One region of the Limnohabitans sp. Rim8 genome, then DNA from elsewhere that is predicted to be linked to it. Evidence: predicted binding sites of a transcription regulator. Region 1 holds the regulator's gene; the other holds the start of a gene.

Region 1 (6,878 bases):
AGCGGTCATCACATCGTGCCAAGCGGCAGCGCCCAGCGATGTCACCACCCCAATGGCACGGGGTTGGGCTGGTAAAGCCCGTTTGTGGACGGGATCAAAAAGGCCTTCGGCTTCGAGCTTGGCTTTGAGGCGCAAAAACTGCTCAAACAAAGCCCCCTGCCCGGCCCTCGCCATCGACTCGACGATCAACTGCAGGTCACCCCGGGCCTCGTAAACCCCCAATCGCCCGCGTACCTCAACCAATTCGCCGTCACGCGGGGCAAAGTCCATCAAGCTGGCAGCACGTCGGAATATGGCGCAGCGGATTTGGCCCGTGTCGTCCTTGATCGAAAAATAACAATGCCCACTGGCTGCGCGCGCAAAGCCCGAAATCTCGCCACGCACGCTGACAGGATTGAACTGACCATCCAAAGAATCAGCAACGGCGCGGCACAGCGCAGAAACTGTCCATGCGCGCGGCGTCAAATCGTTGTTTTCGGACATGGGATGAGGTTTGCTGGGTGTTTTCAACACATTTCAATTGAAAAATCAAGCGGCTCTTGGCAGAGTACTCCACAAGCCAAGGGCGTAGATGGGTTTGAACAGATTTTTAAAAGTTGTCTCAAAAAATTCATGCAAGTCATTGATTTAATAAATAATTTTAATTTTATCGGTTTGAATTTCACCCTCCAGCGCTGTACCTGAGTACTCAAAACTGCACACTTGAAAAAAGTTTTTCACAAAGTTATCCACAGCGGGGCGGTGTCCATCGAATCATGGGTGTTTTCATCCACGCTGCAGTCATGGGTTCACGGATAATCCAGTCCAACATGTCCGTTACTCCTCTCGCCACTTCATCCCAGATGGATCATCTTGTCCTGAGATTTTCACACTTTGTGGATCAAAACGCGCCGGGGAGGCTGTGTTGTTGAACTCTTGGTTGCTCCTGCACTTGCCTAAGGTGTGGCAGTCGCGCAATGGGTTTGCCCGTTTGCTCGTGCCTTTGTCGGTTTTTTACGCCGTTTTGATTTCAATCCGTCAAGGCTTGTACCGCCGCGGCTGGTTTCAAAGTGTCCGTTTGCCGGTGCCAGTGGTGGTGGTGGGCAATGTGGTGGCCGGTGGCGCAGGAAAAACCCCTTTGACCATGGCCATGGTTCAGCACCTTTTGGCCCAAGGTTGGCACCCCGGCGTGGTATCGCGGGGCCACGGCCGACAAACGCAGGAAACGCGCGCTGTATTCCCAAACAGCACAGCCGCAGAAGTGGGCGATGAACCCCTGCTGATCCACCAAAAGACGGGCGTGCCTGTTTGGGTCGGCCCCAAGCGCGCCGATGTCGGTCTGGCTTTGCTTCAAGCACACCCGGAAACCGACATCTTGATCTGCGACGATGGTTTGCAACATTGGGCTTTGGCCCGAGACCTTGAAGTTTGTGTGATGGACGAGCGCGGGATTGGCAACGGTTGGTTGCTGCCTGCGGGCCCCTTGAGAGAGGCCTGGCCCCGAAAAGTTGACCTGTTGCTGCACACAGGCATCAACGAATTGGGGGGTGGATTTCAAGCCCAAAGACAGCTGGCGGACTGGGCGGTGGATGGCCACGGGCAACAGGTGGCGCTGGACAGCCTGAAGGGCCAAGCCGTTGATGCCTTGGCCGGATTGGCCAGACCCGAGGGGTTTTTCAATTTGCTGCGCGACAAGGGTTTGACCCTGCACCAAACCACCCCGCTGCCGGACCACTTTGACTTTGCCGCATGGTCAAAAGCCCCCTTGCAACATCCCTTGCTTTGCACCGAAAAAGACGCTGCCAAGCTTTGGCGACACCAGCCGTTGGCCTTGGCTGTCCCTTTGGAGTTGACACCAGAGCGCGCCTTTTGGTCAGCGCTTGACCAGTTGGTGGGGGCTCTTCCAAAGCGCTGAGACGCGCCCGTTATCATTGCACCATGGATATCAAATTGCTTGAATTGCTGGTTTGCCCAGTCACCAAAGGCCCGCTCAATTTTGACCTCGAGCGTCAGGAATTGCTTTCGCGCAGTGCCCGCTTGGCCTATCCGGTTCGTCAAGGCATACCGATCTTGCTCGAAAACGAAGCGCGCACTTTGAGCGACGAAGAAATCGACAAATTGGCCGCCCTGCGCCCACCGCTTTGAGGCATCAGCATGCAAAAAAGCCCAACAACGTCGCCCTTCACAGTGGTGATTCCGGCTCGCATGGCTTCGAGTCGCCTGCCCAACAAACCGTTGGCCGACATTGCGGGCTTGCCCATGGTGGTTCGGGTCGCGCAACGCGCTGCCCAATCACAAGCCAAACAAGTGGTGGTGGCTGCTGACGATGCACGCATCGTGCAGGCCTGCCAGTTGCACGGGGTGACTGCTTTGTTGACACGCCAAGACCACTTGAGCGGCAGCGACCGATTGGCCGAGGCCTGTCAACTGCTGGGGCTGGGTTCAGACGATGTGGTGGTCAATGTGCAAGGCGATGAACCATTGATCCGCCCAGAACTGATCGACGAAGTCGCCTTTTTGCTGACGCAACGCCCTGAGGCAAGCATGAGCACAGCGGCTCACACCATCGGTTCGCTGCAAGAATTCATGAACCCGAATGTGGTCAAGTTGGTGATGGACGCCCGCCAGATGGCGCTTTATTTCAGCCGAGCACCGATTCCCTGGTGGCGAGATGGCAGCTCCGACGGTTCAATGCAAACTTTGCCCCACCCTGCCCCTTTGAGGCACATCGGGATCTACGCTTATCGGTCAGGCTTTTTGTCACTTTTCCCAAATTTGCTGCCTGCACCCTTGGAAACCATGGAGTCCCTGGAACAGCTCCGCGCTCTGTGGCACGGCCACGGCATTGCGGTTCATTTGACCGATCAAGCCCCCGGCCCCGGTGTCGATACGCCAGAAGATCTCGAGCGCGTCAGGCAACTGCTGAGCTGATGGGCGGGTGTTTTTGCAAGCCCAGAACCCGAAGCGGCTCGTAAGCAAGCTTTGAGGATTGCGTGATATTCTTAAAAAGAGATAGATCTGGTCTTTTGGCCGGACCGACCAAAATAACCACAAACGACAAGGACCTCCCCATGAGACTGATTCTGTTGGGTGCACCCGGCGCCGGCAAAGGCACACAAGCCACATTCATTTGCCAGAAGTTCAACATCCCTCAAATTTCCACCGGTGACATGCTACGGGCTGCGGTCAAAGCGGGAACGCCATTGGGCTTGGAAGCCAAATCCGTGATGGAATCCGGTGGTTTGGTCAGCGACGACCTGATCATCAACTTGGTGAAAGAACGCATCGCGCAAAGCGACTGCGCCAACGGTTTTTTGTTTGACGGTTTTCCCCGCACCATTCCACAGGCCGATGCCATGAAAGCCGCCGGCGTGAAGCTGGACTATGTGCTTGAAATTGATGTGCCTTTTGACGCCATCATTGAACGCATGAGCGGCCGACGCTCACACCCAGCATCTGGCCGCACTTACCATGTCAAGTTCAACCCGCCCAAAGTGGCTGGCATGGACGATGTGACGGGTGAACCTCTGGTTCAACGTGCGGATGACCAAGAAGAGACGGTCAAAAAACGCTTGGATGTTTACAGCGCCCAGACCCGCCCTTTGGTGGACTATTACGCCACTTGGGCACGAAGCGACACAGGCATCGCGCCCAAATACCGTGCCATCAGCGGCACCGGCAGTGTGGAAGACATCACCGCTCGTGTTTTCGGGGCGCTGGCGGCCTGAACCGACTTGCACGATATGCGATATGCGGCAACTGCCGCAGCACCCTGTCTTCAAAGCCCCGTTCAGGGGCTTTGGTGTTTTGTGCCGCCTGTCGACTCTCAATGGAAATTTTTTGTTGAAAGTGCTTGCATTCATCAAAAAGCTGGTTAAAAATACAGTCACTGGATGAAAAAACAGCTATTCAAGGAAACACCATGACTGACAGCCCCAAACTGACCGCACGGCAACAAGAAATACTGGAACTCATCCAGAACACCATTGCCAATACCGGCGCACCTCCTACGCGTGCGGAAATCTCCAACATTCTGGGTTTCAAGTCAGCCAATGCAGCCGAAGAACACCTCAAGGCCTTGGCCAGAAAAGGTGCGATTGAACTGGTCAGCGGCACTTCTCGCGGTATTCGTCTCAAAGGCAGCAACCGCAGCAGTCAACGGGCCAACAGCGACCTTTTCAGCCTGAGTTTGCCCGGGTTGGGCCAACTTTGTCTGCCTTTGGTGGGCCGGGTTGCAGCGGGTTCGCCCATCTTGGCCCAAGAGCACGTTGACCGTTCTTACCAAATCGAGAGCAGCTTGTTTTCGACCCAACCCGACTACCTGCTTCGAGTACGCGGCATGTCCATGCGCGATGCCGGCATCATGGACGGTGATCTTTTGGCGGTCAAATCCACCAAAGAAGTTCGCAGCGGTCAAATTGTGGTTGCCCGGTTGGGCGATGAAGTCACCGTCAAACGCCTCAACAAAACCGCCAGTGGCATTGAGCTTCTCCCTGAAAACCCCGACTACCCCACGATCCATGTTCACCCGGGTGAACCCTTTGACATCGAGGGCTTGGCAGTGGGCTTGATCCGGAACAGCGCCTTGATGTAAAGATTTTGTCTTGCGTACAGGTGGCGGGCGCTGTTGATCAGCCCTGAACGCGAAGACTCTCTTGTGAAATCCTGTCTGTGTCCAACCTCCATGCTTTTGAAAGGTTTCACATGGGAATCGCTCTGCTTGCTCTTTCTGGTTTTTTCAAGGCTTTCTCTGGTTTTAAGCACCCAAAATCGTCACCCAAGCCCCGGTCATCGGGGCGTCTTCACCCCAGTTGGGCCACGAGAACAGCCAGTTGCCCCACATCAGTCACCCAAGTCACGCCATCTGTGCCCAAAACCCCATGCCTCAAGGTATTGAGGGTCCGTGAATCCGGTGATGGACCACAAACCTCAGGGCGAATGGTGATCTCTGGCCGCATGGCCGACGTCTGCGCCGAACTGGATCGGCTGGCAGCACTCGAAATGCGTCAATTAAGCCATTGATTCACAAGACAATGGCAGCGCCATTGTCTTGTCAGCCGTTCAAATCCCTTGATTCACAAGGCACAATGTCGGGCATGAACATTGTGATCCTTGACGACTACCAAGATGTCGTCCGCAAACTTGAGTGCGCCTCCAAACTCGAGAACTATTCCGCCAAGGTCTACACCAACACGATCAAGGGCATCGGACAACTGTCTGTCAGGCTAAAAGACGCTGATGTGATTGTTCTGATTCGCGAGCGAACCGCTCTGAACAAGGCCTTGATCGAGAAGTTGCCCCGCCTCAAATTGATTGCACAGACGGGTCGTGTGGGTGGTCACATTGACTTGGCCGCCTGTACCGAGCGGGGCGTGGCCGTGGCAGAGGGCGTTGGCTCACCCGTTGCACCGGCTGAGTTGACATGGGCTTTGATCATGGCTGCTGCCCGCAGGCTGCCTCAGTACATCAGCAACCTGAAACATGGCGCTTGGCAACAATCAGGTCTTAAGTCCAGCGCCATGCCGACCAACTTTGGCATGGGTACAGTTTTGAAAGGCAAAACACTGGGCATCTGGGGTTACGGAAAAATTGGCCAAATGGTGGCCGGCTATGGACGTGCTTTCGGCATGAATGTCCAAGTCTGGGGCAGTGATGAATCTCGAATTCGCGCCGTCAAAGACGGTTTGACCGCTGCCAGCAGCAGAGAATCATTTTTTGAAAGTGCAGATGTTTTGTCCCTTCACTTGCGCTTGAACGAGGTGACCACAGGCATCGTGACTGCCGAGGACTTGGGCCGAATGAAACCCACGGCGCTCTTGGTTAACACCTCACGCGCTGAACTGATTGAACCCCATGCACTGATTGGTGGCTTGAACCGCGGTCGTCCTGGCTTGGCAGCGATCGATGTTTTTGAGTCAGAACCTATTTTGCAGGGATCGGCCCTTCTCAGGCTGGAGAACTGCATCTGCACACCGCACATTGGTTACGTTGAGAAAGACAGCTATGAGCTTTACTTTGGCACGGCTTTTGACAATGTCGTGAACTACATCAAAGGCACGCCCACCAACATTGTCAACCCGGGTGCTTTGCAAGTTCGTCGCTGAAAGCGGCTTCATAATTGGCTGTTATTGAATTTTTGACTGATTCTTCAGCCTGTCCACCCCCAGTACACAAGAACGACCCAGATCAGGGCTCTCGGCCCTGCTACACAAAATGACCGTTTCATTTCAAAAAGTCGCCGTGATCGGCGCAGGGGCCATGGGCCGGGGCATTGCCCAAATTGCAGCACAAGCGGGTAGCTTGGTTTGGCTGTACGACACCCAACCCGAAGCGATTGCCAAAGCCCGCGACGCAGTTTTTCTGCAGTGGGACAAGCTGCAAGAAAAGGGGCGTCTGTCGGCCGAAGCCGTGGCGGGCCACAAAAGCCGTCTCTTGGGTGCCAGCAGCTTGCAAGATTTGGCCGAATGTGACTTGGTGGTCGAAGCCATTGTCGAAAAGCTTGAGATCAAGAAAAGTCTGTTCACCGATCTGGAAAAAGTGCTGACGCCCGCGGCAGTCTTGGTGACGAACACTTCATCGCTGTCGGTCACAGCCATTGCTGCGGCTTTGCAACGCCCAGCACAATTTGCGGGTTACCACTTCTTCAATCCCGTGCCGCTCATGAAAGTGGTTGAGGTGATTGCAGGCCTCAAAACCGATCCGGCTGTGTGCGAGCGCCTGACCGAGTTTGCCCGCCAAATGGGCCACACGCCCGTGCAGGCTCAAGATACTCCCGGCTTCATCGTCAACCACGCAGGCAGAGGTTACGGCACTGAGGCGCTTCGCATTGTCAGCGAAGGTGTGGCCGATTTCGCCACCATCGACCGCATCTTGCGCGACCAGGTGGGGTTCAAACTCGG
Region 2 (6,878 bases), on a different contig from region 1:
AAAACGCCCCGAGCCGCAAAGCCCGGGGCGTAAATCAACAAAAATGTCAGGCAACTGCAAGAAGCATGACAAGCTCAGTATACTGTAAATATAAACAGTATTTTGACCTACCCACAGCTGCACCTGCAGCCCAGGCTTTCCCCTTATGCACGCCCTCGATATTCCCCAAGCCCTGCCACCCGGAAACTGGTGGTTGCAGGCCCTGCCCGCCAGCATTGCCGCAGGCTTTCCCTCGCCCGCCGAAGACCACCAAGTCGAGCGCATCGACCTCATGCAGCAATTGGTCAAACACCCGCAGGCCACGTTCTACATCCGTGTGCGGGGCGAAAGCATGCGCGATGCAGGCATCCTGGATGGCTCGGTGGTGCTCGTGGACCGCGCCATCACCCCGGCCGATGGGCAAATCGTGCTGGCGGTGATCGACGGCGATTTCACCTGCAAAACCCTGCGCTTGCAGGGCGAGAGCATCCGATTGCAAGCGGCCCACCCCGATTACCCCGATATCGTGCCCAAAGACGGCCAAAGCGTGGACGTCTGGGGTGTGGTGGTCGCGACCATTCACCAGCACCAAACCTGACCCGTCTCCATCACCTCCGACATGGCCACCATCTCCCCACGCCACCGCCGCGACGACTTCGAGGCTGGGCGCGTCTACGAATACCCCCAGCACCTGCGCGAAGCCATCGAAGATGCGCCCACCGGGGCGGGTGTTTACATTTTTCACGGCCAAGAAGGCGACTTGCCGCTGTACATCGGCAAAAGCATCAACATCCGTGCGCGATTGCTCTCGCACCTGCGCACGCCCGACGAAGCCCGCATGCTGCGCCAGACCCAGCGCATCAGCCACATCCGCACGGCGGGCGAGATCGGGGCGCTGCTTCTAGAGGCGCAAATGATCAAGGCCCAGCACCCCTTGTTCAACCAAAAACTGCGCCGCAACCAACAGTTGTGCAGCTTGCAACTGACGGGCGAAGTGCCGCAAGTCGTGTATGCCCGCGACATCGACTTTGCCAGCCAGCCCGAGCTGTATGGCCTGTACGCCAGCCGCCATGCGGCGCTGAATGCGCTGCGGGCCGTGGCCGACCAACACAAACTTTGCTACGGGCCGCTGGGCCTGGAAAAATTGCCCCCCGGCAAAGCCTGCTTCAGGGCTGCCATCCGCCAGTGCGCGGGTGTGTGCCGGGGCGACGAAATGCCTGAGGCGCACCGCGAGCGCTTGTTCAGCAGCCTGCTGGCGCTGCGCGTGGAATGCTGGCCTTACCCGGGCGCGGTCGGTTTGGTCGAGCGCGATGCCGAACTCACGCAAATCCACGTCGTGAAGCACTGGTGCTATCTGGGTAGCGCCCCGACCCCCGAGGCCGCTCGCCAACTGAGCCAGTCGGTCAGCCAAGTGGCTGCCCACTTTGACGCCGACGGCTACAAAATTTTGTGCCGCCCGGTGCTCACGGGGAGTGTAGAAATTTTGGCGTTGTGAAGCATCACACTTGTTCAAGCACGGCCTATTGAGTCCCCGTCAACCCTTCGCATCATGAAAATCCACCTGCAAACGCCCGAGGACATACGCCCCCAAATTTGGAAAGAACTGGGCCGCGCCAGCTTGGACCGGCACCACGAATGGCGCACACCGGTGTTGGCTTCCATCGATGCAGACGGCTTGCCCGATGCCCGCACCGTGGTGCTGCGGCAGGTGGACGTGGGGGCTGGCCTGCTGACTTTTTACACCGACAGCCGCAGCCCCAAAGTGGCCCAACTGCAGGCCCAAGGTGCAGCGATGTTGGTGTTTTGGAGTGCACGTTTGAGTTGGCAATTGCGGGTGCGGGTGACTTGCTCCGTGATCACTTCTGGCCCAGAGGTCGAGGCGCTTTGGCAAGGGGTCAAGCAGTCGGCGGCTGCGGGCGATTATTTGTCGCCCTTGGCACCGGGTGCGGTGTTGCCGCATGGCAGCAGATCAGCCGGTGCAGATGCAGCGCACGCCCCCACGTCCACGCACAGCTTTGCCGTGCTGCGTGCGCAAGTGCTGCAGATGGACTGGCTGGAGCTGTCGCGCCAAGGGCACCGCCGTGCGCAGCTGAGCGCCAACACCTGGGAGTGGCTCACGCCCTGAATACTTTCAGCGCCTGCTTTTGAGCCGCTGACTCTTGCGGCTTTTTTCAAAAAACGCGTCGGGTTTGGTTTGCACCCACTGGATAAAGCGGGCCATCTCTTCGGGCTGCTTCAAGGCTTCGACCGTGGCGTAGGTGCGGGCCAACTCGGTCTCGGTGAACAGCGCGTGGATTTGGCGGTGGCAAATGCGGTGCAGCAGCACGGTGTGTGCACCGCCATGCGACTTGGGCACCAAGTGGTGCGCATCTTGTTGGCTGGGCGGAATGGGGCGGTTACACAGTGGGCACAGCACGTCGTCAGCGCGCGGTGCGGGCAGGGCTTCAAGCTGGGCTTGAATGCGCTTTTTGCGAATCCGCCCTGTCACGGCTGCAAGACTGAGTTGACCATCGCCCAAGGCTACAACAGACGACCCGCTGCCTAGGCCGCTCCGGGCGATTGAGCCCAGCCGCTTTCAGGGCATCCGGTCATGTTGAATGGCCGTGACTTGGCCTGGATCAATGTCCGGCTTCAGTCGATGGGGAGTGCGTGCGCAGCCAATCTTTGAGCGCTGCATCAATGCGGGTTTGCCAACCATGACCGGTGGCACGAAAAGCCGATGAGACCTCGGGCGACAAACGGATGGTGGTGGGCACTTTGCGGTCTGGCTTGACGCTGCCTACAGGGCGACCTGCACCACGTGCCCGAATCGCTTGAGGCGTGTGGCTTGCGGCCAGTTCACCCTTGAGCGCCTGATCGACCGAGCGCAGCAAAGCCGCTTCAAATTCAAGCATTTCGGGGTCCACGGGGGACACTTGAGTGGTTTTGGATTTAGGCATCGAATCGCTCCTTCAGTTTCAGCAGCAGTTCAGGTCTCAGGTTGTCAAATTTGGCTTTGGCGTAAACCAACAAAAGAACAATCTCTCCGTTGGTCAAGTGGTTGAAATAAATCACTCTGGTACCGCCGCTCTTGCCCATGCCTTGGCGTGTCCATCGCACCTTGCGCAAGGGACCAGCCCCGGGAATCACATCTCCAGCCATTGGGTTTTCGCTGATCCACGCTATGAACTCAAACCGTTCGGAATCGGTCCAGACCTTGGCTGACCAAGCGATGAAGTCTGGGGTTTCGTGCACGGTCAACATTAATTAATTGTACTAGCAAAAAATTAGTTGATCGAACGATGGCAGCTGCAGGAGGCAGCAGATGCTCGGGGCTCGAGCATCTGCTAATGAAGCCGCGTGGGCTCAGTCTTAGGGCAACAAGTCAATCAAGATCTCGTTGCGCCGGTTCCAAGGCAAGGTGAACGGATCGTCGTAACGGGCCACTTGGGCCGTGGGGCTGAGCTTGAGGTTTTTGGCTTTGGCCCAAGCCTTCAGCCGCTCGGTTTGCTCTTCAACGCTGGCCTGCGTGGTGAAGCCGCTAAAACGCACGGCTACCACTTCGTGCTCGGCCACAGGACGCAGCTGAACTTGGGGGTTCAGTGGCTTGGGCAAGGTCTGCATGCTCTCGGCGGCGGGCATCACAAAGTGGACGCGCCAGCCTTCTGACTCGGGGGCGACGGTGACGGGCGCTGTCATCGAGATCTTGCGCTGCGCGCCCACCTCGGCTTGGACGTTGTCACCAAAAATATAAGACGCGATGCGCCGAAAGCCATTGCGGCTGGCCGCGTCAAAGTCGCCACTGATTTGGGTTTGCGCCACGGTGAACGCGGCGTAGCGGCGCACTTCAAAAGGCGGGTCTGAGACCAGCACGGTGTAACGCGGTTCTTCAACGGCCATGGCGGCTCCACAAAAAAGAAACAAAACAGAAAAAAACCAACGCATAAAAGCTCGCTTGAAAAAGGGGTCTGGTCAGACATTAAAGCAAATGGGGGGCAGGCCATCGGTCCGCTGGCGCACGCTTGCGCGAGCTGGGTGTCAACACCGCGGGTAACACCACCTGGTCCGTTGCTTCTTTTATTCTCTATATACTGTTTATAAATACAGTATTTGGCCATGCCCCTCCCCATGCTCGCCCTCATCGACGGCAACAACTTTTACGTCTCTTGCGAACGCGTCTTCCAGCCCTGGCTGCAAGGCCGGCCGGTGGTTGTGCTGTCCAACAACGACGGCTGCGCCATCGCCCGCAGTGACGAAGCCAAAGCCCTGGGCATCAAGATGGGCGCGCCTTACTTTCAGCTGCGCGAGCTCGAGCGCGATGCTGGCCTGATCGCGCTGTCTGCCAACTTCGCCCTGTATGGCGACATGAGCGACCGCATGATGAGCCTGGCCGCAGGCCTGGGCCATACCCAAGAGGTCTATTCCATTGACGAAAGCTTTGTGGACCTGAGTGGTATCTCTGGTGATTTGGTGCGCCGCGCCCGCACCATCCGCAGGCGCATCTTGAGGTGGATCGGCATCCCGACCTGCATCGGCATCGGGCCCACCAAGACGCTCGCCAAATTGGCCAATGCGATTGCCAAAAGCGCCGAGCGTAAGCCCGGCAGTTACCCGGCCCACCATGCGCAGATCTGCCACCTGGGGGCGTGCAGCCCGCAAGAGCTGGCCGAGCTCTTGCAGGCCACTGAAGTGGGCGAGGTGTGGGGCGTGGGTCCGCGCATTGCGGCGCAACTGCGGGCGCAAGGCATCACCACAGCGCAAGACCTGGCCGTGATGAGCCCGGCGGCTGCGCGGGCCATGTGCTCGGTGGTGCTGGAAAAAACCGTGCGCGAACTGAACGGCACGCCCTGCATCGAGTTTGAAGACGAACCCCCGGCCAAGCAGCAGATTGCCTGCACCCGCAGCTTTGGCCGCCCGGTGACCGAGCTGGCCGATTTGCAGCAGGCCGTGACCGAGTTCGCTTGCCGCGCGGCAGAAAAACTGCGCAAGCAAAAGGGCCATGCGGCGCAGGTGATGGTGTTCATCCGCACCAGCCCGTTCAGAAAGCAAGACGCGCAGTACAGCCGCAGCGCCTGCCTGCCGCTGCCCGTGCCCACCAGCGACAGCGCGCACATCACGCAGGCGGCATTGGCTTTGCTGGACAGCATTTACCAGCCGGGCTTTTTGTACGCCAAAGCGGGTGTGATGCTGATGGGCTTGCAGCCAGCCACGCGCCAACAGATGACGCTCGATTTGTCGCGCCACGCAGGCGATACCCAGCCCGCCAACCGTACACGCTTGATGCAGGCCATTGACCAGATCAACCAGCGCCACGGCCGGGGCAGCCTGAAGCTGGGCAGCGCGGGCACAGGGCACGCGGCGCAAATTTGGCACATGAAGCAAGATTTCAAAACCCCGGCCTACACGACCGACTGGCGGGGCTTGTTGACGGTGCAAAACGACGCCGTGCGGGCGGTCGATCAGTGGCCCTCAGCCCATGGCGGGTATTGAAAAGCGCTCTGACCCCAATGGTAGACTCAGGGCTCAAAAAATTTTTGCCCACTTTGTTTTGCCTCTGATTCCCAAGACCACCGCGACCGCGTTGGCAAATACCCCCCATACCAACGACCGACCCATCGACGTGGTGTACCTGTGGGTCGATGGCAATGACGCGATTTGGCGGGCTAAGCGCGAAGCGGCTTTGGCGCAATTGCCCCAAGACACGGGTGCGGCCATGGCGCGTTACAGCAACGTGGAAGGGCGCTTTCGTGACAACCATGAGCTGCGTTACAGCCTGCGCGCCCTGGAGAAGTTTTTCCCCCAGCACGGCCACGTCTACATCGTCACCGATGCCCAAGCCCCCGATTGGCTGCGGCCCTCGGACCGCTTGACGCTGGTGGACCACCGCGATCTGATGCCCGAGGCTTCACTGCCCACCTTCGATTCGGGCCACATCGAGTCGTGGATTCACCACATTCCGGGCTTGTCTGAGCGCTACTTTTATTTCAATGACGATGTGTTTTTGGGTGCGCCCCTGAACCCGGACGATTGGTTCACTGGCGATGGTTTTTATGTGACCTGGTCAGACGAGCCGGAGGTGACGGACGAGGCCATGCGCACGGACGCCACCTCGCTTGAAAATGCCTGCCGTTTGTCGATCGAATGGCTCACGGCGCAGGCCCGGCTGGCCTTGGCCGGACAGGCCGCAGCCCCGCTCAGCCGCACGCAAGACCCGCTGTACCAAAGCACCTTTCGCACCTTTGCCCATTCGCCCAGGCCCATGCGCCGCTCCATCTTGCTGGAGCTGGAAAACACCGCGCCTGAATTGTTTGCGGGTGTGCGTTCCACGGTCTTTCGCAGTTGGGACAAGCCCACCATCGTGTCTGACTTTGTCTTGCGTTGGGCGCTGGCACACGGCTTGGCCCAGTTGCGCACTTACCGACACGGCCATGTGTCCACGGGTGATGCCGATCAAGAGGCGCAGTTGCAAGTCTTGACGGCTGAGTTTGGTGCCTTGGATTTCTTTTGCATCAACGACACCACAGACGATGCGCAACACGACGATCCGCGTTTGCTCAAAGTGCAAACGGTGTTGCAGGCCATGCTGCCGAATGCCTCGGCTTTTGAGCAAGCGGGCCAGCATGCCAGTGGCTTGAGGACCGAAGTGGGCATTTCAGAAGCGGCAGCGGCCGAAATTCACCAAGGTGCGCAAGCCCCTGCGGCGCACCAAAGCCCGGTGTCAGGCGCTCGCCGAAGGGCTTGAGCGGAAAGACGCGGCCAGCGCCACGGCTTCTTTGACATCGATGCAAATGCCGTCTGCGCCCAAACTGCGGGCGTCGTGCTGTTGCAGTGTGAAGATGGGGCCACCCAGCAAAACCCCCGGTTCGGGGTTGCCAGAAGACGACTTGAGGGCGCGGATCAGACCCGGCAATGTTTTGAGC

The links. Region 1 encodes LexA, which represses DNA repair genes until DNA is damaged. Its sites were predicted from a motif close to ACTGTATNNNNATACAGT; they were not measured.
Positions count from the first base shown of each region.
Region 2: Q1M54_RS07065 (Y-family DNA polymerase) is a predicted target of LexA. The motif match lies at 4,049-4,066, and genes of this name have one in related genera.

Region 1 is NZ_CALPTI020000005.1:108,904-115,781, reverse strand. It holds gene xseA (exodeoxyribonuclease VII large subunit) at 1-483, opposite strand, end outside; gene lpxK (tetraacyldisaccharide 4'-kinase) at 902-1,894, shown strand; gene Q1M54_RS05330 (Trm112 family protein) at 1,918-2,124, shown strand; gene kdsB (3-deoxy-manno-octulosonate cytidylyltransferase) at 2,134-2,910, shown strand; gene adk (adenylate kinase) at 3,051-3,707, shown strand; gene lexA (transcriptional repressor LexA) at 3,902-4,573, shown strand; gene Q1M54_RS05310 (D-2-hydroxyacid dehydrogenase family protein) at 5,076-6,083, shown strand; gene Q1M54_RS05305 (3-hydroxyacyl-CoA dehydrogenase) at 6,193-6,878, shown strand, end outside.
Region 2 is NZ_CALPTI020000007.1:104,266-111,143, reverse strand. It holds gene umuD (translesion error-prone DNA polymerase V autoproteolytic subunit) at 146-577, shown strand; gene cho (excinuclease Cho) at 599-1,474, shown strand; gene Q1M54_RS07090 (pyridoxamine 5'-phosphate oxidase family protein) at 1,529-2,104, shown strand; gene Q1M54_RS07085 (HNH endonuclease signature motif containing protein) at 2,111-2,467, opposite strand; gene Q1M54_RS07080 (BrnA antitoxin family protein) at 2,598-2,918, opposite strand; gene Q1M54_RS07075 (transcriptional regulator) at 2,911-3,222, opposite strand; gene Q1M54_RS07070 (heme-binding protein) at 3,331-3,858, opposite strand; gene Q1M54_RS07065 (Y-family DNA polymerase) at 4,087-5,448, shown strand; gene Q1M54_RS07060 (Stealth CR1 domain-containing protein) at 5,435-6,700, shown strand; gene Q1M54_RS07055 (B12-binding domain-containing protein) at 6,677-6,878, opposite strand, start outside.